One region of the Rhodovulum sulfidophilum DSM 1374 genome, then DNA from elsewhere that is predicted to be linked to it. Evidence: riboswitches for the same ligand, from Rfam matches in the RefSeq annotation. Region 1 holds a riboswitch; each other region holds the start of a gene.
What was found. A riboswitch is a leader RNA that binds a small molecule or an ion and turns the genes downstream of it on or off. The one in region 1 is predicted to bind cobalamin.
Positions count from the first base shown of each region.

Region 2: linked by a shared signal. The riboswitch ahead of A6W98_RS00290 (aromatic ring-hydroxylating oxygenase subunit alpha) and the one ahead of A6W98_RS09935 (DUF4198 domain-containing protein) in region 1 are both predicted to bind cobalamin.
Region 3: linked by a shared signal. The riboswitch ahead of A6W98_RS01905 (ABC transporter substrate-binding protein) and the one ahead of A6W98_RS09935 (DUF4198 domain-containing protein) in region 1 are both predicted to bind cobalamin.
Region 4: linked by a shared signal. The riboswitch ahead of A6W98_RS18250 (hypothetical protein) and the one ahead of A6W98_RS09935 (DUF4198 domain-containing protein) in region 1 are both predicted to bind cobalamin.

Region 1 is NZ_CP015418.1:2,097,078-2,102,373, forward strand. It holds gene A6W98_RS09925 (cobyric acid synthase) at 1-563, opposite strand, end outside; gene cobO (cob(I)yrinic acid a,c-diamide adenosyltransferase) at 711-1,337, opposite strand; cobalamin riboswitch at 1,515-1,729, shown strand; gene A6W98_RS09935 (DUF4198 domain-containing protein) at 1,870-2,664, shown strand; gene cbiM (cobalt transporter CbiM) at 2,675-3,292, shown strand; gene A6W98_RS09945 (cobalt ABC transporter permease) at 3,289-3,972, shown strand; gene cbiQ (cobalt ECF transporter T component CbiQ) at 3,977-4,747, shown strand; gene A6W98_RS09955 (energy-coupling factor ABC transporter ATP-binding protein) at 4,734-5,296, shown strand, end outside.
Region 2 is NZ_CP015418.1:66,379-71,674, reverse strand. It holds gene A6W98_RS00295 (FAD-binding oxidoreductase) at 1-684, opposite strand, end outside; gene A6W98_RS00290 (aromatic ring-hydroxylating oxygenase subunit alpha) at 689-1,915, opposite strand; cobalamin riboswitch at 2,029-2,226, opposite strand; cobalamin riboswitch at 2,344-2,531, shown strand; gene nrdH (glutaredoxin-like protein NrdH) at 2,639-2,860, shown strand; gene nrdI (class Ib ribonucleoside-diphosphate reductase assembly flavoprotein NrdI) at 2,866-3,276, shown strand; gene nrdE (class 1b ribonucleoside-diphosphate reductase subunit alpha) at 3,261-5,296, shown strand, end outside.
Region 3 is NZ_CP015418.1:370,325-375,620, forward strand. It holds gene A6W98_RS01895 (ABC transporter ATP-binding protein) at 1-202, shown strand, start outside; gene A6W98_RS01900 (DMT family transporter) at 253-1,161, shown strand; cobalamin riboswitch at 1,683-1,882, shown strand; gene A6W98_RS01905 (ABC transporter substrate-binding protein) at 2,031-3,041, shown strand; gene A6W98_RS01910 (FecCD family ABC transporter permease) at 3,038-4,078, shown strand; gene A6W98_RS01915 (ABC transporter ATP-binding protein) at 4,075-4,836, shown strand; gene A6W98_RS01920 (pseudoazurin) at 4,852-5,296, shown strand, end outside.
Region 4 is NZ_CP015418.1:3,930,865-3,936,160, forward strand. It holds gene A6W98_RS18235 (BamA/TamA family outer membrane protein) at 1-947, opposite strand, end outside; gene A6W98_RS18240 (efflux RND transporter periplasmic adaptor subunit) at 937-1,860, opposite strand; gene A6W98_RS18245 (TolC family protein) at 1,860-3,344, opposite strand; gene A6W98_RS18250 (hypothetical protein) at 3,794-4,096, opposite strand; cobalamin riboswitch at 4,199-4,380, opposite strand; partial or broken gene A6W98_RS22425 (transposase) at 4,395-4,526, opposite strand; partial or broken gene A6W98_RS22430 (IS110 family RNA-guided transposase) at 4,525-5,226, opposite strand.

The DNA of each region.
Region 1 (5,296 bases):
CGGTCATTGTCGGTGACCAGAACCACCGGCAGATCGGCGGCCTCGGCGAACCGCATATTGGCGATGTCGCTCTTGCGCAGATAGGTCTCGGTGCCCGCGCCCGCGCCCTCGACCAGCACCAGATCGGCCTCGGCCGCGACGCGGTTGAAACTGTCCATGACCGCGGGCAGCAGCTGCGGCTTGAGCTTGTGGTAATGCCGCGCGGGCCAGTTGCCCAGCGGACGGCCCCGAAGCACGACCTGCGAGCCGACCATGGCCTGCGGCTTCAGAAGCACCGGGTTCATGTGGATCGAGGGGGGCAGCCCCGCGGCCTGCGCCTGCAGCGCCTGGGCCCGGCCGATCTCGCCCTTAGGTGCGGTGCCGTCGGGGCCGGGCGGCAGGTCGCTGTCGGCGGCGACGGCGGCATTGTTCGACATGTTCTGCGCCTTGAACGGCGCGACCTTCAGGCCCCGCCGCGCATAGGCGCGGGCGAGGCCAGCGACCAGCAGGCTCTTGCCCACATCGGAACTGGTGCCCTGCAGCATCAGCGACCGGGCCCGGCGCGGCGGGGCCGGGTCGAGCATCGGCACCGAAATCTCGGGCATCGGCGGCGCCGCGTCACCGGCGGGCAGGTCGGAAGGCGGGCGCGAGGTCCGGTCGGATGTCATCGGGGCTCCTGCGGCAGTCGGCGCAGGGTGATGGGCCGGGGGCCTGCCATTGTCAAGCGCCGCTCAGAATTCGACGCCGGGCTGGCCCTTGATGCCCGAGCGGAACGGGTGCTTGATCAGCGTCATCTCGGTCACCAGATCGGCCGCCTCGATCACCTCCTCGGGGGCGTTGCGGCCGGTCAGCACGACATGGGTCAGGGCGGGCTTGTCGGCCTGCAGGAAGGCCACCACCTCGGCCGGGTCGAGATAGCCGTAGCGCAGCGCGATGTTGATCTCGTCCAGCAGCACCATCCGGATCTCGGGGTCGCGGATCAGCTCCTTCGCCTTCTCCCAGCCCTTTTCGGCGGCGGCGATGTCGCGGGCGCGGTCCTGGGTTTCCCAGGTGAAGCCCTCGCCCATGGCGTGGAACTGGCAGAGATCGCCGAAATGCGAGGTCAGCAGCCGCCGCTCGCCGGTATCCCAGGCACCCTTGACGAACTGGACGACGGCGCAGGGCATCTGGTGGGCGATGCAGCGCAGGATCATCCCGAAGCCCGAGGAGGACTTGCCCTTGCCGGTGCCGGTATGCACCAGGATCAGCCCCTTCTCGTCGCTCTTGCCGGCCATGATCTTGTCGCGGGCGGCCTTCTTCTTGGCCATCTTGGCGGCGTGGCGGGCATCGTCGTCGGAGACGGGGTCGCGGGCGGTCATGGGCTCTTTCCCTCGCTTTGGATGTCCCGGCGGAGCTAGGGCGGCGCAGGGCGGGCGTCAAATCCGAACCACGGCCCCCATACGGATCGGGGTCGTGACGTAACGGACCTGCGCCCGGGCGGCGCTGCGGCGGCCGGGCGCAGGAGTGGCCGGATTGACAAGGCGGGCGGCGCTTGCGATGACGGATCCGTGACCGGTTCGCCCGGGCCCCGATGGCCCGGACGTGAAAAGGGAACGCGGTGCGCCCGTCCTGAAGGACGCGCTATTCCGCGGCTGCCCCCGCAACTGTAAGCGGCGAGCGCGGCTGAGAGTGCCACTGGGGATGTCCCCCGGGAAGGCCAGCCAAGCGACGACCCGCGAGCCAGGAGACCTGCCGGCCGCCCGCCTCCCCCCGCATGGGGGCGGTTTCCACCGGACGCCGGGGTGCGCGTCTGGCCCGGATCGGCCGCAATCCGGCCGCTTCCGAGCCTCTCATCCCGTTCGTCCTTTCACCCGCGGCCTGTCCGGCCGCCCATGTTGAAAGGCAACGACCTTGATCTTCCACGGCAATCTCGTGACCGCCGCGCTCGCCCTGACCCTCGTTCCCGGGGTTGCGGCGGCGCATTTCCAGCTGGCCTATACCGAGGAAAGCCTCATCGACGCGCCCGGCGATGTGCCGGTCAAGCTGATCTTCTGGCATCCGCAGGAAAGCGGCCCGGTCATGGATATGGGCGAGCCGCTGGAATTCTACGCCATCCATCGCGGCGAGCGGATCGATCTCAAACCGACGCTCAGCCAGACGGTCTTTCACGGCCCGCTGAACGAGGCGGTGGCCTGGGATGGCAGCCTGCCGGTCAAGCGGATGGGCGATTACGTTCTGGTGACGGTGCCTGCCCCCTATTACGAAGAGTCCGAGGACATCTTCATCCAGCAGATCACCAAGACCTATGTGAACCGCGGCCAGATGCCGACCGACTGGGACGGCCCGCAGGGGCTCAAGGCCGAGATCCTGCCGCTGGTCAAACCCTATAACGTGATCGCGGGCTCGACCTTCACCGGGCGGGTGCTGTCGGAGGGGGCGCCGGTCGCGGGCGCCGAGATCGAGATCGAATACATGGCGGCCGAGCCCGACATGGAGACGGATGCGCCCAAACCCGCCATTGCCGGGCCGATGCCGGGCGGCGCGATCGTCGCGGTTTCCGACGAGAACGGCTATTTCACCTTCGGCGTGCCGAAGGCGGGCTATTGGGGCTTTGCCGCGCTGGGGGTCGGGCCCGATACCGAATACGAGGGCAAGGAGCTCAGCCAGGATGCGGTCCTCTGGATCCGCGCCTTCGATCTGAAATAGGGACGGACCCATGCATATCGTGGACGGGGCGCTGGCGGCGCCCGTTGTGATCGGCGGCGCGGTGCTGGCTGCGGGGGGCCTGGCGCGCGGCCTGCGCGACCTGACGCTGGAAAAGATCCCCGCTGCCGGGATGCTCTCGGCCAGCTTCTTCGTGGCCTCGCTGATCCATGTGCCCATCGGCCCGTCCTCGGTGCACCTGATCCTGAACGGTCTGGCCGGGCTGGTGCTCGGCTGGGCCGCCTTTCCGGCGCTGTTCGTGGGGCTTCTGCTGCAGGCCGTCTTCTTCGGCTTCGGCGGGCTGACGGTCTTGGGGGTCAATACGCTCGACATCGCCTTGCCCGCGGTGATCGTGCATTACATCTGCCGCCACGGGATCGCGACCGGCAGCCCGCGCATCGCCGCGATCTGGGGCGGCATCGGCGGCGCGCTTGCCATCGCGCTGACCGCCGCCTGCGTCGCCCTGGCGCTCGCGCTCAGCGGTGCGGCCTTCATTCCGGCGGCCAAGCTCGTCCTCCTCGCCCATGTTCCGGTGATGGCGATCGAGGGGCTGCTGAGTGCCGCTGCCGTCTATCTGGCCATCCAGGTCAAGCCCGATCTCTTTCTCAGCCTGCAAGGACCCGTCCGATGATCCGCCCTGTTTTCCTGACCCTGGCGCTTGTTCTGGCGCCCTTGCCCGCGCTTGCGCATAAGGTGATCGCGGCGGTCTATGCCGATGGCGCCCTGATCGAGGGCGAGGTCGGATTTTCCAATGGCGACATGGCTGCGGATGCCACCGTCGCGGTGTCCGATCCCGAGGGCAATCCGCTGGGCGAGACCGCCACCGATGCCGATGGGATGTTCACCTTCCGCCCGAGCGTGGCGGTGGCCCATGTCTTCCACGCCGATCTGGGCGCGGGCCATGTGGCCGAGGTCACTATGAGCGCCGAGGACGTCGCCGCGATCCTCGACAGCCCGGCGGCCCGCGCCGCCGCTGAAGCCGCGGCCGATACCGGGGGCATTCCCGGGGCCGGGCAGGCCGAGGCGGCTTCGGACGGGGGCAACCCCTCGACCTTCCCGCTGGACGCGGCCTCCGGGACGGCGGCTGTCGGCTCTTCGGCGGTGCCGCTGACCGCCGCGCCCGGGCTGAGCGACGCCGACAAGGCGGCCGTGGCGAAGATCGTGCGCGACGAGATGCGGCCGCTGCGGCGCGAGATCGCCGCCTATCGCGAGAAGAACGACCTTCAGTCGATCCTCGGCGGCATCGGCTATATCGTGGGCATCTTCGGGCTCGGCTTCTATGTGGCGGCGCGGCGGCGGATGAAGGGCTAGTCCGGTGTCCGAGATCCTGACGGCCGGCCGGTCCGGGCCGGGCGCGGCACTTGACGGTATCGATCCCCGCGCGCGTGTGATAGGCGCGGGGGCCTTCGCCTGTGTCACGGTCGCCTGTTCCTGGCTACCGGTGCTCTTGGCCGCGCTGATGCTTGCGCTCGGGCTGATGGCGCTGTCGGGCCGGCCGGTCGGGGCCACGCTCCGGCGGATGGCGGCGATGGACGGGTTCATCTTCCTGCTGGTCGCCATGCTGCCCTTCACCACGCCCGGCGCGCCGGTCTTCACGCTCTGGGGGTTCGACGCCTCGCGCGAGGGGCTGGTCCATGCCGCGAGGATCCTGCTGACCGCCAATGCCGTGGTGCTGGCGCTTCTGTCGCTGGTCGGCACGCTCGAGCCGGTGACCATGGGGCAGGCGTTGCACCGTCTCGGCGCGCCCGACCGGCTGGTGCATCTGCTTCTGTTCACTATCCGCTATATCGAGGTGCTGCGCGCCGAATATCTGCGGCTGCGCCGGGCGATGAAGGTCCGCTGCTTCCGGCCCGGCACCTCCTGGCACAGCTATCGCAGCCTCGGCTATCTGGTCGGCATGATGCTGGTCCGCGCGGTCGAGCGTTCGGAACGGGTGCTGGCGGCGATGAAATGCCGGGGTTTCTCGGGCCGGATGCCGGTCCTGTCCTCCTTGGCCTACGGGAGGCGCGATGCGGTCTTCGGCGCCGGGCTGGGAGTGCTGCTTCTGGCCATGATCCTGGCGGAGCTGGCCCATGTCCTTGTTTGAGATCGACGGGCTCGTCTTCGGCTATCCCGGTCGGCCCGCGATCCTGCAGGGGGCGGGGCTGAGGCTCGAGGCGGGCCAGCGCCTGTCGATCGCGGGCGCGAACGGGTCGGGCAAGTCGACGCTTCTGCATCTGATGGTGGGGCTGTTGCAGCCGCAGGCGGGCTGCATCCATGCCTTCGGGCAGGTGCGCCGGGCCGAGGCCGATTTCCATGAGGTGCGCCGCCGGGCGGGGCTGGTGTTCCAGGACCCCGACGATCAGCTATTCTGCCCCACCGTGGCCGAGGACGTGGCCTTCGGGCCGCTCAATCTGGGGCTCGGGCGCGAGGCGGCGATGGAAACGGTTGAGACGGTTCTGACCCGGCTCGATCTCATGCATCTGAAGGACCGGATCACCCATCGGCTTTCCGGCGGCGAGAAGCGGCTGGTCAGCCTTGCCGCCGTGCTGGCGATGGAGCCCGAGGTGTTGTTGCTCGACGAGCCCACCAATGCGCTTGACGAGGAGAATGCCGAGCGGCTGGTCGCGATCCTTCAAGGCCTGCCGCAGGCGCT
Region 2 (5,296 bases), 2.0 Mb from region 1:
CATGAAGGGCTCGGGGCCACAGCAGAACACCTCGCGCTCGAGGTAATCGGGCGCCATCAGACCCAGCATCAACTGGTTGAATTGTCCCTGGAAGCCGATCCAGGGCGCGTAGCGGTCCGGTCTTTCCACAACCCATTTCAGGTCGATCCCCGGCACACGCGACGCCATGTGTTCCAGCCGTTCGCGGAAGATGATCTCGCCCGGTCTGCGGGCACAGTTGACGAAGACGATATCCGGCTCCAGGCCCAGATCGAACATGTAGGTCGTCATCGACATCACCGGCGTGATGCCGGAGCCGGCCGAGATGAAGAGGTATTTCTCTGCCGGGTGGTTGAGGTGGCTGAAGACGCCCGCGGGCCCGAGCGCCCTGACCCGTGTTCCGGGCGTGAGGTTGTCGAGCAGCCAGCGCGTGCCGAGGCTGTCCGGCTGGGCCTTGGTCGTGATCGAGATCGAGCGCGGCCGCGACGGCGAGGAGGAGATCGTGTAGGTCCGGTGCACGGTCCCGCCCGGCATCGGGATTTCCAGCGTCAGGAACTGTCCCGGCAGAAAGTCGAACAGCGCCCCCGACGGCGCCCGGAAAGTGAAGGTCGCCGTATTGGGAACCTCGGGAATGACCGAGACGCATTCCAGCATCTCATTGTCCGACCAGATCGCCCGGTCCGGAAGGGTCGACAAGTCGTTCATGGGCTCACTCCGCTGCCAGGGCGACGGAACCGAGCCGTCCGGTCATGGTGTTGCAATACCAGTCGACGAAGCCCATCACCCCGGTCTCGTGAACCGGCGAATAGGGCCCGGGCTCGTAGGCCGGCGAGTCGATGCCTTGCTGGTTGTCCTCCACCACGCGCCGGTCCTCGTCATTGGTGACCGTCCAGACCTCCGTCAGGCGCGTGAGGTCGTAGTCCCGCCCCTCGACGGCCTCCTTGTGGACAAGCCATTTGGTCGTCACTTCGGTGGTCGTCGCCGTCAGCGGCGTGATCCGGAACAGGATGGAATGATCCGGAAGGAAATGGTTCCATGTCGTCGGGTAGTGGTATTTCAGCAGGGTTCCCGCCGTATCGTCCCGCACCCGTCCGAGGATGCGGGTGACTGCGGGCTTGAGGTCCATCGTGAAGCTTCTGGCCCCGGGCAGAAGCGGCATGCGCGCCAGCCGGTACTGGAAATCGGAGGACATCCGGAACTGCGCGGGATAGCCCTGCGCCTCCATGCGGTCGAAATGCGCCTGCAGATGCGGTGGGGTCGCGCCCTCCTTGATACCGGTCACGGTCGGATCGTCGGTGAAGGAACGGCAGAGGCCCGGGTGATTGCCGCCGCAATGGTAGCACTCGCGATTGTTCTCCCAGACCAGCTTCCAGTTGCCGTTCTCGACGATGGTCGACTCGAAGGCGACCTTGGCATCGGTCAGGTCATGCACGGCCAGATAGGGCCGGGCGAGATCGGCGAAGGCATCGAAATCGGGGGCGGCATCGGCAAGGCAGATGTAGACGAGGCCCTCCAGTTCACGACAGTGAACCGGTTTCAGCCCATGCGCCGAGGCGTCGAAATCGGGGCCCATGTCCCGCGCCCAGAGGAGCCGGCCGTCAAGCTCGTAGGTCCATTGGTGATAGGGGCAGACGAGCTTCGGCAGGTTGCCCTTCGCGCCCTTGCAGATGATCGAGCCGCGATGGCGGCAGGAATTGTGGAAGGCGCGGATCGTCCCGTCCTGACCGCGCACGAGGATCACGCGGTAGGCGCCAACCTTGTGCGTGACGAAAGATCCCGGCTTTTCAAGCTCGCAGGCCGGGATCGCGAAGAGCCAGTCGCGATACCAGATGGTCTCCAGATCCGCCTCGAAAATGGCGGGATCGGTGTAGAAGGGCCGCTCGAGCGCATAGCCCGGTTTGCGTTCGGCCAGAAGACGCGGAAGATCGTGTTTCATCTGCGGTGTTCCTGCCCGCGCCCCGCGGGTCGAATGCTGGGGCGGAGGACGGGCAGTGCCGGGAGGGATGGCGTCCGGCCACCCCCACACGGGCGTCTGCACCGCCACCCGCGGTTGACGTCTCATGCAAGGCTGGTTTCCGGACTTCGGGCATGGCCTTCTGGCCAGGCATGACGCCTTCCCGGAGCATGTCGCCCCAGTGGTTTTCGCCATGCCCTTCGCGCCGTTACCGTTGCGGGGGCAGTGCCGGAATTGCACCGGCTTCCCAATTCTCCGCTGTCACCAGCGGCACCTTGCCCTTTCTGTTTACCAAGCCGGCCTCCCGCAGCTTACACGAAAACGACTTCGTCGAGCTGGAAAGCGCCACGCCCAAGGGCGTTCTTTGGCGAAACCAATACCTATATATTGACACCAATCGTCGCAGCCCCTCAATATGCAGATGCTTTGGTGCCCGCGACTCGCGTCAAGGGCCAAGAGGGAAGCCGGTGCAAATCCGGCACTGCCCCCGCAACTGTAAGCGGCGAGCGACGCTGACACGCCACTGGGATGCGTCCCGGGAAGGCCGGCCGAGCAACGACCCGCAAGCCAGGAAACCTGCCAGAGCGCAAAAGATGACGACCGAAGGCGGAGGGCCTCGGGGCGCACATGCGAGATTGGCAGACGACACCATTCGTCACGCCAGGCTGTGTCCCTTGCCTGAAGAACAATGAAAGGGGACCAGCAATGTCCATCATCGTCTATTCCAAGCCGGCCTGCGTGCAATGTACGGCCACCACCCGCGCGCTCGAGGCCCGCGGCCTTCCCTACGAGCTGATCGACCTGACCGAGGACGACAAGGCTTTCGCCCATGTCTCGGAACTGGGCTACCGGCAGTTGCCGGTCGTGGTCGCGGGCAAGGATCACTGGGCGGGCTTCCGTCCCGACCTGATCGGCCGGCTGGCCTGAGCGCCATGGCGGGGCTCGTCTATTTTTCCTCACGCTCGGGCAACACGGCGCGCTTCGTCGAGCGGCTGGGCCTGCCTGCGGTGCGGATCCCGATCTCGGGCGACGATCTGCCCCGCCCCGATACGCCCTTCGCGCTGATCTGCCCGACCTATGCCGATGGCGAAGGGCGCGGCGCGGTGCCGAAACAGGTAATCCGCTTTCTCAACGACCCCGCACGGCGCGCGCTCCTGCGGGGCGTGATCGCCAGCGGCAACCGCAATTTCGGCACCACCTATGCGCTGTCCGGCGAGGTCATCTCGCGCAAGTGCAGGGTGCCGGTGCTCTACCGTTTCGAGCTTGCCGGCACCGATACCGATATCGCCCGCGTTCGCGATGGGTTGGACAAATTCTGGGAGATGGAATGCTTGACCGTGTAACCGACGCAAAACCGGCAAAGCCCGACAGCACGCTCGACTACCACGCGCTGAACGCGATGTTGAACCTCTATGACGAGGACGGGACCATCCGTTTCGAGGCCGACCGCATGGCCGCGCGGCAGTATTTCCTGCAGCACGTCAACCGGAACACGGTCTTCTTCCACTCGCTCGACGAGAAGCTCGGCTATCTCGTGGACGAGGGGTATTACGAGGCCGACGTGCTTGACCAGTATCCGCGCGCCTTCCTGCATCGGATCTGGGACGCGGCCTATGCCAGGAAGTTCCGCTTTCCGACCTTCCTCGGGGCCTTCAAATACTACACCAGCTACACGCTGAAGACCCGCGACGGGCAGCGCTACCTCGAGCGCTACGAGGACCGCGTGGTCATGGTCGCGCTCGCGCTCGCCCGCGGCGACGAGGCGCTGGCCATGTCCTTCATGGACGAGATCATCTCGGGACGGTTCCAGCCCGCCACGCCCACCTTCCTGAATGCCGGGAAAAAGTCGCGGGGCGAGCTGATCTCGTGCTTCCTTCTCAGGGTCGAGGACAACATGGAGTCCATCGGCCGCGCCATCAATTCCGCGCTGCAACTCAGCAAGCGCGGCGGGGGCGTGGCCCTGATGCTGACCAATATCCGCGAGCATGGCGCCCCCATCAAGGGCATCGAGAACCAGTCCTCGGGCGTGATCCCCGTGATGAAGCTTCTCGAGGATTCCTTCTCCTATGCCAACCAGCTGGGCGCGCGGCAGGGGGCGGGAGCGGTCTACCTGAATGCCCATCACCCCGACATCCTGCGCTTTCTCGACACCAAGCGCGAGAACGCGGACGAGAAGATCCGCATCAAGACGCTGAGCCTCGGCGTGGTGATCCCCGACGTGACCTTCGAACTCGCCAAGCAGAACGAGGAAATGTATCTGTTCTCGCCGCATGACGTCGAGAAGGTCTACGGCATGCCCTTCTCGGACATCTCGGTGACCGAGAAATACGACGAGATGGTCGGCGACAAGCGCATCCGCAAGCAGAAGATCAACGCGCGCGAATTCTTCCAGACGCTGGCCGAGATCCAGTTCGAAAGCGGCTACCCCTACATCATGTTCGAGGACACGGTGAACCGCGCGAACCCTGTCGCGGGGCGGATCGCCATGTCGAACCTGTGCTCCGAGATCCTGCAGGTGAACGAGGCCAGCGCGTTCAACGACGACCTCAGCTATCGCCATCTCGGCACCGACATTTCCTGCAATCTCGGATCGCTGAACATCGCGGCCACGATGGACGGGCCGGATTTCGGCGGCACTGTCGAGGCCGCCATCCGTGCGCTGACTGCGGTGTCCGAGATGTCGGCCATCGACTCGGTCCCGTCGATCCGGCGCGGCAATGACGAGGCCCATGCGGTGGGCCTTGGCCAGATGAACCTGCACGGCTTCCTTGCGCGCGAGCGTATTCATTACGGCAGCCCGGAAGGCATCGACTTCACCCGCGCCTATTTCGCCGCCGTGGCCTATCACGCGATCCGCGCCTCGAATGCGCTGGCGCGGGAAAAAGGGCAAAGCTTCAAGGGCTTCGAAGCATCGAAATACGCCGATGGCACGTTCTTCGAGAAATATGTCACCCGGGACTGGCGCCCCGAAACCGACACCGTGCGCGACCTCTTCGCGCGTTTCGGCGTCGATCTGCCCAGCCGAGAGGACTGGGCCCAGCTGAAACAGGCGGTGAGCAAGGACGGGCTCTACAATCGCAACCTTCAGGCGGTGCCGCCGACCGGCTCGATCAGCTACATCAACAACTCCACCTCCTCGATCCACCCGATCGTCTCGAAGATCGAGATCCGCAAAGAGGGCAAGATCGGCCGCGTCTACTACCCGGCGCCCTTCATGACGAACGAGACGCTCGAATTCTACCGCGATGCCTACGAAATCGGCCCCGAGGCGCTGATCGAGACCTATGCAGCCGCGACCGAGCATGTCGATCAGGGCCTGTCCCTGACCCTGTTCTTCCCGGCCGAGGCCACGACGCGGGACAT
Region 3 (5,296 bases), 1.7 Mb from region 1:
CGTCATCGCCCTGCACGACCTGAACCTGGCGGCCATGTTCTGCGACCGGATCGTGGTTCTGGAACGGGGTGTCATGCGCGCCTGCGGCACACCGGATGCCGTTCTGACCCGGGAGATCCTGCGCGATGTGTTCCGCGTCACGGCGCATGTCTGCAGATTGCAGGACGCGTCTCGGCCCCATATACGGTTCAGCGCGAAATGAGACGGTCCGGGGGGACGTGTGGCCGGGGTTTTGGTGCGGATGAAAGTGAAATGACGGCCCGGTCCTCCCTCGCAGCGCCGCTGCATCCCGTCCGGAACGAACGGCTTGGCATCGCGTTGCGGGTGCTCTCGACCCTCGCATTCGCCATGATGGGCGTCTGCGTGAAGGCGCTCGGAGATGCGGTCCCGCTGGGACAGGTGGTGTTCTTCCGCTCGGCCGTGGCCTTGCTGCCTCTGATCGCCTTCCTGTGGTGGCGCGGCGAGTGGCCTCGCGGTCTGGCGACGTCCCGCCCCATGGGGCATGTCGGCCGCTGCCTGATGGGCGCGGTCGCGATGTTCACCTCCTTCGCGACGATCCGCCTTCTGCCCCTGGCCGAAGCGACGATGCTGGCCTATCTCGCGCCGGTGATGCTGGCCCTGCTTGGCTGGGCCCTGCTCGGAGAACGCCCGAGCGCGGGCCGGATCGGCGGTGTCGTGCTTGGCCTTGCCGGAGCGGCGGCCTTCTGTCTGCCCGCCATTGCCGGTGCCCTGCCCGATAGCGGGGCGCTGGGCGTGGTTCTGGGGCTCGTGACCGCGGCGCTGACGGCCGGGGCCCTGATCCAGGTGCGCCGGCTGACATTGCTCGGCGAAGGCGCCGGGGCCATCGCCTTCTGGTTCGCCGTGGTCTCGGCCCTCATCGGCCTTGCGACGCTGCCCTGGGGCTGGGTCTGGCCCGGTCCGGCAACCCTCCTGCTGTTGATCGGAACCGGCCTGGCAGGCGGGATCGCCCATATCCTCATGACGCTGTCCTTCAGCCATGCCGATGCCTCGGCGCTTGCCCCCTTCGAATATCTTTCGGTTCTGTGGGCCGTGGCGCTGGGTTTTGCCTTTTTCGCCGAGCTGCCGGGCCTGGCCTTCCTGCTGGCAGGGCCATTGATCCTGACCGGCGCCTTTATTGCCCGTCCGGCAAAGCCGAAATGACCCACGGCGCGCGTGGTCTACGCAAGTTCTGAACGGCTTTAACCGGCAAGTTCCGGCAATCCTGCGGTCAAGAAGGATAAGGCGGGCGATGGCCGGAAGCCGGGCCGTTGGATCGCCATCGGGGCGGGTTGCCTGACGCTTCCGCTCCTTTCGCCGCCCGAGCGCCTCGGCGCAGATCGCCCCGACCGGCTTGCCGCCCGCGCGGGCATTGATGCAACAGCGGTCGCGGGCAGGGCCGAAGCGGCAGGTTTTCAACACCGCGGCGGGCACCGTATGGCAGCCGTCGAACGGCCCGGCAAAGCGAACCGTATGCCGACGTCAGGTCCCATCTCGCCTGACCGTTTCCAGCCTGCCATGCCGCGCCATAGATGCAAAGGAAGCCGCCGGGCTGGCAACGTTCCGCCCCCTGCCGCTTCGGGGCCGGGGCATCTCGACGCATCAGAAGCTATATGCCTGTCAAGGTAAGGTTTTCCGGCGCGCAGACTGCGACCGGCGGGCAGTTGACCCGATAGGGCTTTCATGCTCTCTGCTCGGTCGCTGGTTTCCCGCTTGGGAATTAAAAGGGAATTCGCCGCAGGCCATTTGGCCCGCGAACCGAAACTGCCCCCGCAACTGTAGGCGGCGAGCGACGGTCCGACAACGCCACTGGGCATTTGCCTGGGAAGGCCGGACCGGCGGACGACCCGTCAGTCAGGAGACCTGCCGGCATGAAACCACTATCAACCGGGCGGGGTTGCCCGGGGAAAGCGATGTTCATGCCCGGATCTTTCGGCCGTGCTCAGCCAGGCGCAGCTTGCGCCAGCCAAAGAACTGACATCCGCCCGACCCGCGAACCCCGGGGCCCGGAAGCCAATTTCCGGAGAATTTCCATGAACACCAAGACTGCCCTCCTTTCGGCGGCCCTTCTGGTCTGCGCGGGCACGGCCCAGGCCACCGACTATCCCCTGACGCTGGAGAATTGCGGCCAGACCCTGACCTTCGACGCCGCCCCCGCGCGCACCGTCACCGTCGGCCAGGCCACGACCGAGATCCTCTACCTGCTGGGGCTCGGGCCCACCGTGACGGGCACCTCGGTCTGGTTCACCAATGTCCTGCCGCAATTCGCCGAGCTGAATGCCGGGATCCCGCGGCTGGCCGACAACGATCCCAGCTTTGAAAGCGTGGCGGCCGAGACGCCCGATCTGGTGACCGTGCAACATGAATGGCATGTCGGCCCCCAGGGCATCGTCGCCACCCGCGAGATGTTCCATGATATCGGCGTGCCGACCTATGTGCTGCCCAGCGACTGCGCAAGCAAGGACAACAGCCGCGGCTCGGACGGCACCCGGAGCGAGATGTTCTCGACCGCCTCGATCCACCGGTCGATCGAGGAACTGGCGCGGATCTACGATGTCGAGGATCGCGGCGCCGAGCTGGTCGACGAGCTGAAGGCGCGTGAGGCCGCGGCCATCGAACATGCCCGGGCGCTGGATCTGCCCGAAGGGGTCTCGGCGGTGTTCTGGTACTCCTCCGCCGAAATGGACATCGACCCCTATGTGGCCGGGCGGAAGGGCGCGCCGGGCTACATGATGCAACAGCTCGGGATCGAGAATGTGGTGGCCTCCGACGAGGAATGGCCCACCGTCGGCTGGGAAAGCATCGCCAAGGCCGATCCGACGGTGATCGTGCTGGCCGAGATGACCCGCCGCCGCTTCCCCGCCGACGATGTCGAGAAGAAGCTTGAGTTTCTCCGCACCGATCCGGTCGCGAAAGAGATGACGGCGGTCCGCGAGAACCGGATCGTGGTGATGGATCTCCAGGCGATGGAAGCGACCGTGCGGGCGGTCTACGGGCTGGAAGAACTGTCTGCGGCCCTGGCCGGACTCGATCTGCAAGGATGAGGTCGCGCGCCCGTCGGGCCCGCTGGCACTGGGGGTGGATCGCACCCCCGGTGCTGCTGGCCGCGCTGATCGCCGGAACCGCGATCGGCGAGACCCGCATACCCGCCTCGACCGTGCTTCAGGTCCTGGGCAACAAGCTGTTCGGCACCGTCTACCCGGTCGCGCGGATCGATGAGGGCATCATCTGGAACTACCGCCTCGCCCGCGCGGTGGTGGCGGCCGCCTGCGGGGCGGGGCTCGCCCTGTCGGGTGTCGTGCTGCAGGCATTGCTGAGGAATGCGCTGGCCGATCCCTATCTGCTGGGGATTTCCGCCGGAGCCTCGACCGGCGCGGTCGCGGTCACCGTCGCCGGGTTCGGCGCGGGCGCGCTCTCGCTCTCGACAGGCGCCTTCGCCGGGGCGCTGCTGGCCTTCGTCATGGTCGCGGCCCTGGCGCGCGCGGCGGGCGGCGGCACCGGGCTGCAGGCGGCAGGCGTGATCGTTCTGGCAGGGATTGCCGGGGCACAGCTCTTCAACGCGATGACCGCCTTCCTGATCGCGAAATCCGCCAATGCCGAACAGGCCCGCGGCATCATGTTCTGGCTTCTGGGAAATCTCTCCGGTGCCCGCTGGCAGGACAGCCTGGTTGCCGTCCCCGCCGCGGCCTTGGGGCTCGGGGTCTGTCTCTGGCATGTGCGCAGCCTCGACGCCTTCACCTTCGGGGCGGACAGCGCGGCCTCGCTCGGCATCAACGTGCGCCGGGTGCAGGCGGTGCTGATCGGGGCCGCGGCTCTGGTCACCGCGCTCATCGTGTCGCTGGTCGGCGCCATCGGCTTTGTCGGGCTGGTGATCCCCCATGCGATGCGGTTTCTCGTCGGCGGGCGCCACCGCCTGCTGGTGCCGGCCTCGGCACTGGCCGGGGCGGTGTTCCTGATCGCGGCGGATATCGTCTCGCGCATCCTGATCCCGGGACAGGTGCTGCCCATCGGCGTGATCACCGCGCTGATCGGCGCGCCCGCCTTCGCGGCGATCCTGATCCGGGGGAGGGCCCGGAAATGATCCTGAGCGGTGAAGGCCTTGGCTGGCGGGTGCAGGGACGGGCCATCGTCTCTGACGTCACCCTGTCGGTCAGGCGCGGCGAAAGGTTCGGGCTGATCGGTCCGAACGGGTCGGGAAAATCGAGCCTGCTGCGCATGCTGGCAGGCATCCGGGCACCAAGCGAAGGCGAAGTGCGGCTGGAGGGCCAGCCCCTGAGCCGCCTTCCCCGCCGCGACGTCGCGCAGCGCGTGGCGCTGGTCGAGCAGCAGGCCGAAACGACCGAGCGGATCACCGTCCGCGACGCGGTCGAACTGGGCCGCACGCCCTGGCTGTCGGCCCTGCATCCGTTCTCGGACGAGGACGAGGCCGCGGTAGAGGCGGCGCTGGTCGCGGTCGGCATGCAGGATTTTGCCGCCCGCTACTGGCATACGCTTTCGGGCGGCGAGCGGCAGCGGGTCCATATCGCCCGCGCGCTGGCGCAGCGGCCCGGGGTGCTGATCCTCGACGAACCGACCAACCATCTCGATATCGGCTCGCGGCTGTCGATCATGGCCCTGGTCGAGGGGCTGCCGGTGACGACCATCGCCGCGCTGCACGACCTCAACGAGGCGATGGCCTGCGACCGGCTGGCCGTGTTGCAGGACGGGCAGCTGATCGCGCTCGGCCCGCCCGACGAGATCCTCGTCCCGCCCCTGCTGCGCAAGGTGTTCGGGGTCGAGGCCCATCTTTTGACGGACCCCGCCGACGGGGTCCGCATTCTCCGTTTCAAGCCTATCTGATGAAAGACGCAAACGATGCGAAGACTTGCTCTCTCTGTCCTGTTGCCCGCCATGATCCTCTCCGCCCCCTTCGCGGCGGCAAAGACGGTCGAGGTGAAGATGCTGAACCGCAATGCCTCGGGGCCGATGGTCTACGAGCCGGATTATCTGGTGATGGAGCCCGGCGATACCGTGCGGTTCCTGCCCACCGCGCCGGGCCATAATGCCGGCACCATCGACGAGATGCTCCCGGCCGGGGCAGAGCCCTTCAAGGGCCAGATCAACGAAGAGATCGAGGTCACCCTGACCGAGCCCGGCATCTACGGGATCAAATGTTCGCCGCATTTCGCGATGGGCATGGTCATGCTGATCCAGGTTGGCGCCCAGCCCGCGGCCGAGGCGGATCTGCCCGCCGGACTTCCGACGCGGGCCGACAAGCGCCTGCGCGAGATCATCGCCCGCCAGGACACCGGTTCCGAGC
Region 4 (5,296 bases), 1.8 Mb from region 1:
TCGTCGTCGATATCGGCGCCGTCGAGCCCGGGCAGGTGCCACAGCGTTCCGATGTCGTAGAAGGCACCGAGCCACAGGTTGTCGCGCGGCGTCGGCACGAACAGCTCGGCCGAGGCGGCCAAATAACGGGTGCCGCCCAGCGCGTCGTCGGTGTCCATGTCGCGCGGACCGATACCGTCGAAGGTGAAGCCCCGCAGCATGCCGCCGCCCATGGTCGCGCGGTCGAGCAGGGTCACGTAATCGCCGTCGTTCGACGAAACCAAGCCGCCGTCGAAGCCGAGGTTCAGGATCGTGCCGCGGCCCATCGGCAGGAACGTTTCGGCATTGACGCTGACTTGGCTGAAGTCGCGCCCCGACCCGAACCCGGCCCGGCGCAGGTCGATCCGCGCCTCTGTCCCCAGCGCCAAGCTCGCCCCCTTCTGGCGGTTGCTCCAGGTCAACCCCAGATCGATGCCCGAGGCGTGACTGTCGCCCAGATCTTTCAGGATCAGCGGCGAGACGTCGTCGTCGCTTTCCTCCAGATCGTCGTGCTGGGCGAAGATCCCGACGCTGTAGCGGGCCCGCTCGGTCAGCCCGGCGTCCAGCGATAGAGCGGCGGTGTAGGTCTCGCGCCGGTAGGACTGGAAGTCCCAGTCGCGGGAATAGCCTTCGATGCCGAAGGTCAGCACCGTGTCGCGCCCCAGGCCGGTATCGCCAAACTCCCAGTCGCGGGTCAGCGCGAGGCTGGTGCCGTGGCCTTCCGACCCGCCCCGGTAGCCCAGCCGCAGATCAACCCCGCTGGACAGGATGTCGGTGAAGCCCAGATCGACCTGGGCGGTGGCGCCGTAGACGGTGGAATAGCTGACCCCGGTGACCAGCCGGTCGGCACCGGCGGCCCCGGGCAGCAGGCCGACGGCCAGCGCCATCGCGGAAAGCGGCGCCAAGCGGCGCGGGGCGTCAGTTGTCATATCGGGTCCCTTCGTCATTCTGGGGTCCGCTGCCCGGCAGCGCGGAGCCCGCCTCGGGCAGCCCCGCGATCAGGCATTTGCTGCCCGGCAGCACCTCGGGCGCATCGAGGGTGAAGAAGACCGAGATCGTGCCCGACGCCAGATCCGCCAGCTGGGCGGCATAGTCGAAACGGACTGGCAGCGGATGCGCGACATCGTCGTTGACGACGATGTCGTGCCGCGCGGCGGCAACGAAATCGGGCAGCGCCGAGGACGGCACGAAGGCCTCGACCCGGAGCGGCTGATTGACATAGATCGTGGCCAGCGGCCCGGCCGAGGTGCCCTCGCCCGGGTCGATCAGGTCTTCGCCGATCATGCCCGCCACCGGCGCCGCGATCAGAGTGTTCTCGACCGCGATCCGGGTCTTGGCCAGATCCAGCGCGGCCATTTCCAGCGCCGCCTTCTGGCGTTCTACATCGGCTGCGGCCAGCGCCAGCTCCAGCGCCGCGTCGTCGTGATCGGCGGGGCTGACGGCGCCGCGGGCCAAGCCGCGGGCCAGACGCTCTTCTTTGCGGGCCAGACCGTCGCGGCGCAGGATCGAGGCCCTCAGGGCGCTGTCGTCCGAGGCGCGCGCCTCGCCCAGCGCAAGCTCGGCCCGGGCCATCGCCGCGTCGAGCTCGACCAACGGATCGCCTGCCGCCACCTGCTGCCCGGGACGAACCAGCACGCGCGCGGCGACGCCGGTGATGGCCGAGGTCACCTCGACCACCCGCAGCGGCTTGATCGTGCAGTTGAACTGTCCCGGCCGCAGCAGCGGAATCGCGCCCGCTACCGAGCGGGCGCGCAGGGCGAAGTCTTCCGGGCTGGTCTGCGCCGAAACAGCCGCGGGCAGGACCGCGACCGCAACGGCAAGAATCAGACCGCACCCGCCCATCACAACTCGAGCTTCGTGAGGTCGGCACCCATCAGATAGTGCAGCCGGGTCCAGGACCGGAGGTATTCCGCCTGATAGTAGCTCACCCGCTCGGTGGCCTTGTTCAGCCGCAGTTCGCGTGCGGCGACAACCAGATCGACGCTTTGGCCGCTGGCGACCCGGCCGCGTTCGGCGTCCAGCGCCTTCCGGGCCTGCTGGGCCGATTCCGAGGAGCGGAAGATCGCGCGGCGCAGCTCGGCCATGCGGGAATGGGTAGAGCGGATCTCGGTCTCGACCGCGCGGCGGCGGGCATAATATTCCATCGTCGCGGCACGCAGCTCGACCGATTTCTCGCGCGAAACATAGCCGCGGCCGTTCGAGTTGAAGAGCGGCACGGTCAGGCTGACGCCCACGGTCAGGTCGTCGCTATGCGACCCGCCGCCGAACCGGCTGCCGGAGCGGTGCTCGTTTTCCAGCGTGGCATAGGCGTCGACCACCGGCATCGTCTCGGCCGCCAGCGCCCGGTGCCTGTCGAGCCCGGCACCCACAACTGCAAGCGCCGCCGACATGATCGCCGGGTTGTCTTCCAGCCCGCGGGCCACCGCGTCGCCCTCGCCGGTGCGCCGGTCCGCGCGCAGCATCCCGTTCGGGAAGCGAAGCGGCTTGATCTCGCGCACCACGGTCCCGGTCAGTTCGGCCAGGGCGCTGACCGCCGCGGCATAGCGGGCCATTTCCAGCGCCTCCTCGGCGGCGATGGAATCGCGCTCGCTGCGCAACGAGGCGCTTTCGGTGTCGTCGTCCAGACCGATATCGGTCAGCGTGTCGCGGCTGCCGATCTGGCGGTCGAACAGCCGCTGGCGCGCGGCCAGAGCGCGGGCACGGTCGCGGGCCTGGTTGGCGACGATGTAGTTGTCGAAAACCTCGTATGTGACGTCGCGCACGGCACCGATATAGTCGACCTCGGCCACCGACTGGGCATTGCGCGCATAGCGTATGCCGAAGATCCGGCTCATGTCGTAGATCGGCTGGGTGACGCTGGCGACCGTGGTGCGCACCGGATAGGATGTCTGGCCCTTCTCGTAGACCTTGTTGTCGGACGAGATCACCCGCTGGTTCAGGTGGTCACGCGAGAATGTGAACGAGACCTGCGGCAGATACCCGAAGACGGCGTTCATGTGCTGCGCGTCGGCCAGGCTGATCTCCTGCGCGGCGCGGCCGATTTTCGAGTTCCGGTCCAGCGCGGTCTTCAGCAGGTCCGGCAGCGCCGCCCCGCCCGCGGGCGCCTCGGAGGGATCGCCGTAAAGCGCGACCAGCTCGGCCAGCCCGGGTTCCTTGGCGATGGTCTTCGCCAGACCGGCCTCGGCGGCATTCCGCTGATCCTCGGACGGACCGTCCTCGCGCAGGGCGTCGAGACGCTGATCCGCCGGGGTTTCGGGGCCGCCGCATCCCGCCACCCAAAGCAGACTGCAGCCGATCACCGCGGCGAAACTGGTTCTGATCGTCATCCTGTGGCCCCGTTCTGCCCCACTGTCCTAGCCGCGAGGCGGGCCGCTTCCGACGATCCCGTTTTCTGGAATTATACTTGTATCCTCGCGAGTTCGTCTTAGGTCTCCAACCTTTTTCCTTCTACCCTCGCCCCCCCCTTTACCCCACAAACTACCCATTTGCGCCAAAATCGATCTTTCGAAAGAAAAATCCACGCGTAAGGGGCGAACGCGTCTGCCCGGAGAAAACGAGGGGGCCGCCCGATGCGCGGGATCTTGCTGAGGCCTAAGGGACCTCTCCGGCCCAAGGGTCAAGCTCCGCCCAGAAAGCCCCCTAACAGGCTGGTGAAATAGTCGGCCTCGACCTCGGATGCAGAACATGATTCGCACTTTCCCACTGCGAGAGCGGGATCACGATGCGGTCCGGCGCAATTGATCCTCGGATCGGCGCGGGGCGCGCGCCGACTGTCTCAGAGGCGGGAACGTCGTACAGCTGCGCCTCCGCGCCGTCGCGGTCGGGGCAGGGCAAGATCAAGGCGGCGGAGCGGCTTACGCAGGGAGGCCCGGATCAGTTCGCAGAACACCGCGACGGCCGGTTTCGATCGCTCCAGATCCATGGCCGCGATACAGGCGTAGATCGCCTCGTCCTTGTAGGGCGCGTTGCCGGGCATCGAACCGAGCCATTGCATGTAGCCCAACTGTCCCTGTTCCCGGGCCCGTTCAGGACTTTCGGGCGCCATGATGGGTCCGTTGATCGTGGTGTGAAGATGCATTGCGCCCTCCGCGCGAATGGGGCGGAGTCAACCGGCGGCAGCAATAGTCTCAGGACGGCATGGTCCATCTTATCTGCTCCTCGTCCGGGGCACCCCGCCCGGGTTGGTATCGAACAGATGGCAGGTCTCCTGACTCGCGGGTCGCCGCTCCCCCGATCCTTCCCGGGCCTTGCTGCCCAGTGGTCGCTTCGGGGTCGCTCGCCGCCTACAGTTGCGGGGGCAGTCACGGCGTCCAGAGATCGGCACGCTCGGGATGCTTCCTGGCCATCAAGGCGCGCGACGTCATGCCGACGATCAGCAGCTTCCTGATGTAGCGGTCGCCCTTCTTGGTGATCTTCCCGAGCCGCTCCTTGCCGCCGCTGGATTTGTTCAGGGGGGGGCAGACCCAGCCAGGCCGCCAGATCGCGCCCGGTCCGGAATTGTTTCGCATCGCCGATCGTGGCGATGATGGCCGAGGCGGTAATCGGACCGATCCCGGGTATGCGCATCAGCCGCCGGGCATCTGCCGTCATCATGGCGTGCTGTTCGATCATCCTGGTGTAGCCGACGACCCGGGTGTTGAGGCCCACCAGCTGATGGCACAGCGTCCCGAGAATACCGTTGGCCAGTTCCGGCATGTCGGGATGGTCCCCGCCGAGGTGGCGTTTGGCAAAGGTGAGGATGGCGCCCACTCCGGTCGGCAGGATGTGGCCGAATTCGCGCAAGATGCTGCGGATCATGTTCACGATCTGGGTTTGCTGCCGGACCACAAGATCGCGGGTGCGGTGGATCGCCAGGATCGCCTGCTGATCTTCCGTCTTCAGTTCGACGAAGCGCATCGTGGGTCGGCGCACCGCCTCGCAAATCGCCTCGGCATCGACCGCGTCGGTCTTGCCCCGCTTCACATAGGGTTTCACATAGCCCGCAGGCATCAGCCGGACGTCGTGACCGAGCTTGCCCAATTCGCGGCCCCAGTGATGGGCGGACCCACACGCCTCCATCCCGACGACGCAGGGCGGCAGGGCCTCGAAGAATTGCAGAAGCTTGGCGCGCTTCACCGTCTTGTTGAAAATGACGCGCCCATTCGCGGAAATCCCGTGAACCTGAAAGACATCCTTGGCCAAATCCAGGCCGACCGTATTGACTGTCATTGGGTGGCTCCTCTCTCAGCAGTCGATGACAACTGCACTATGGCACATCGCGACGCCGGGGGAGCAGGGG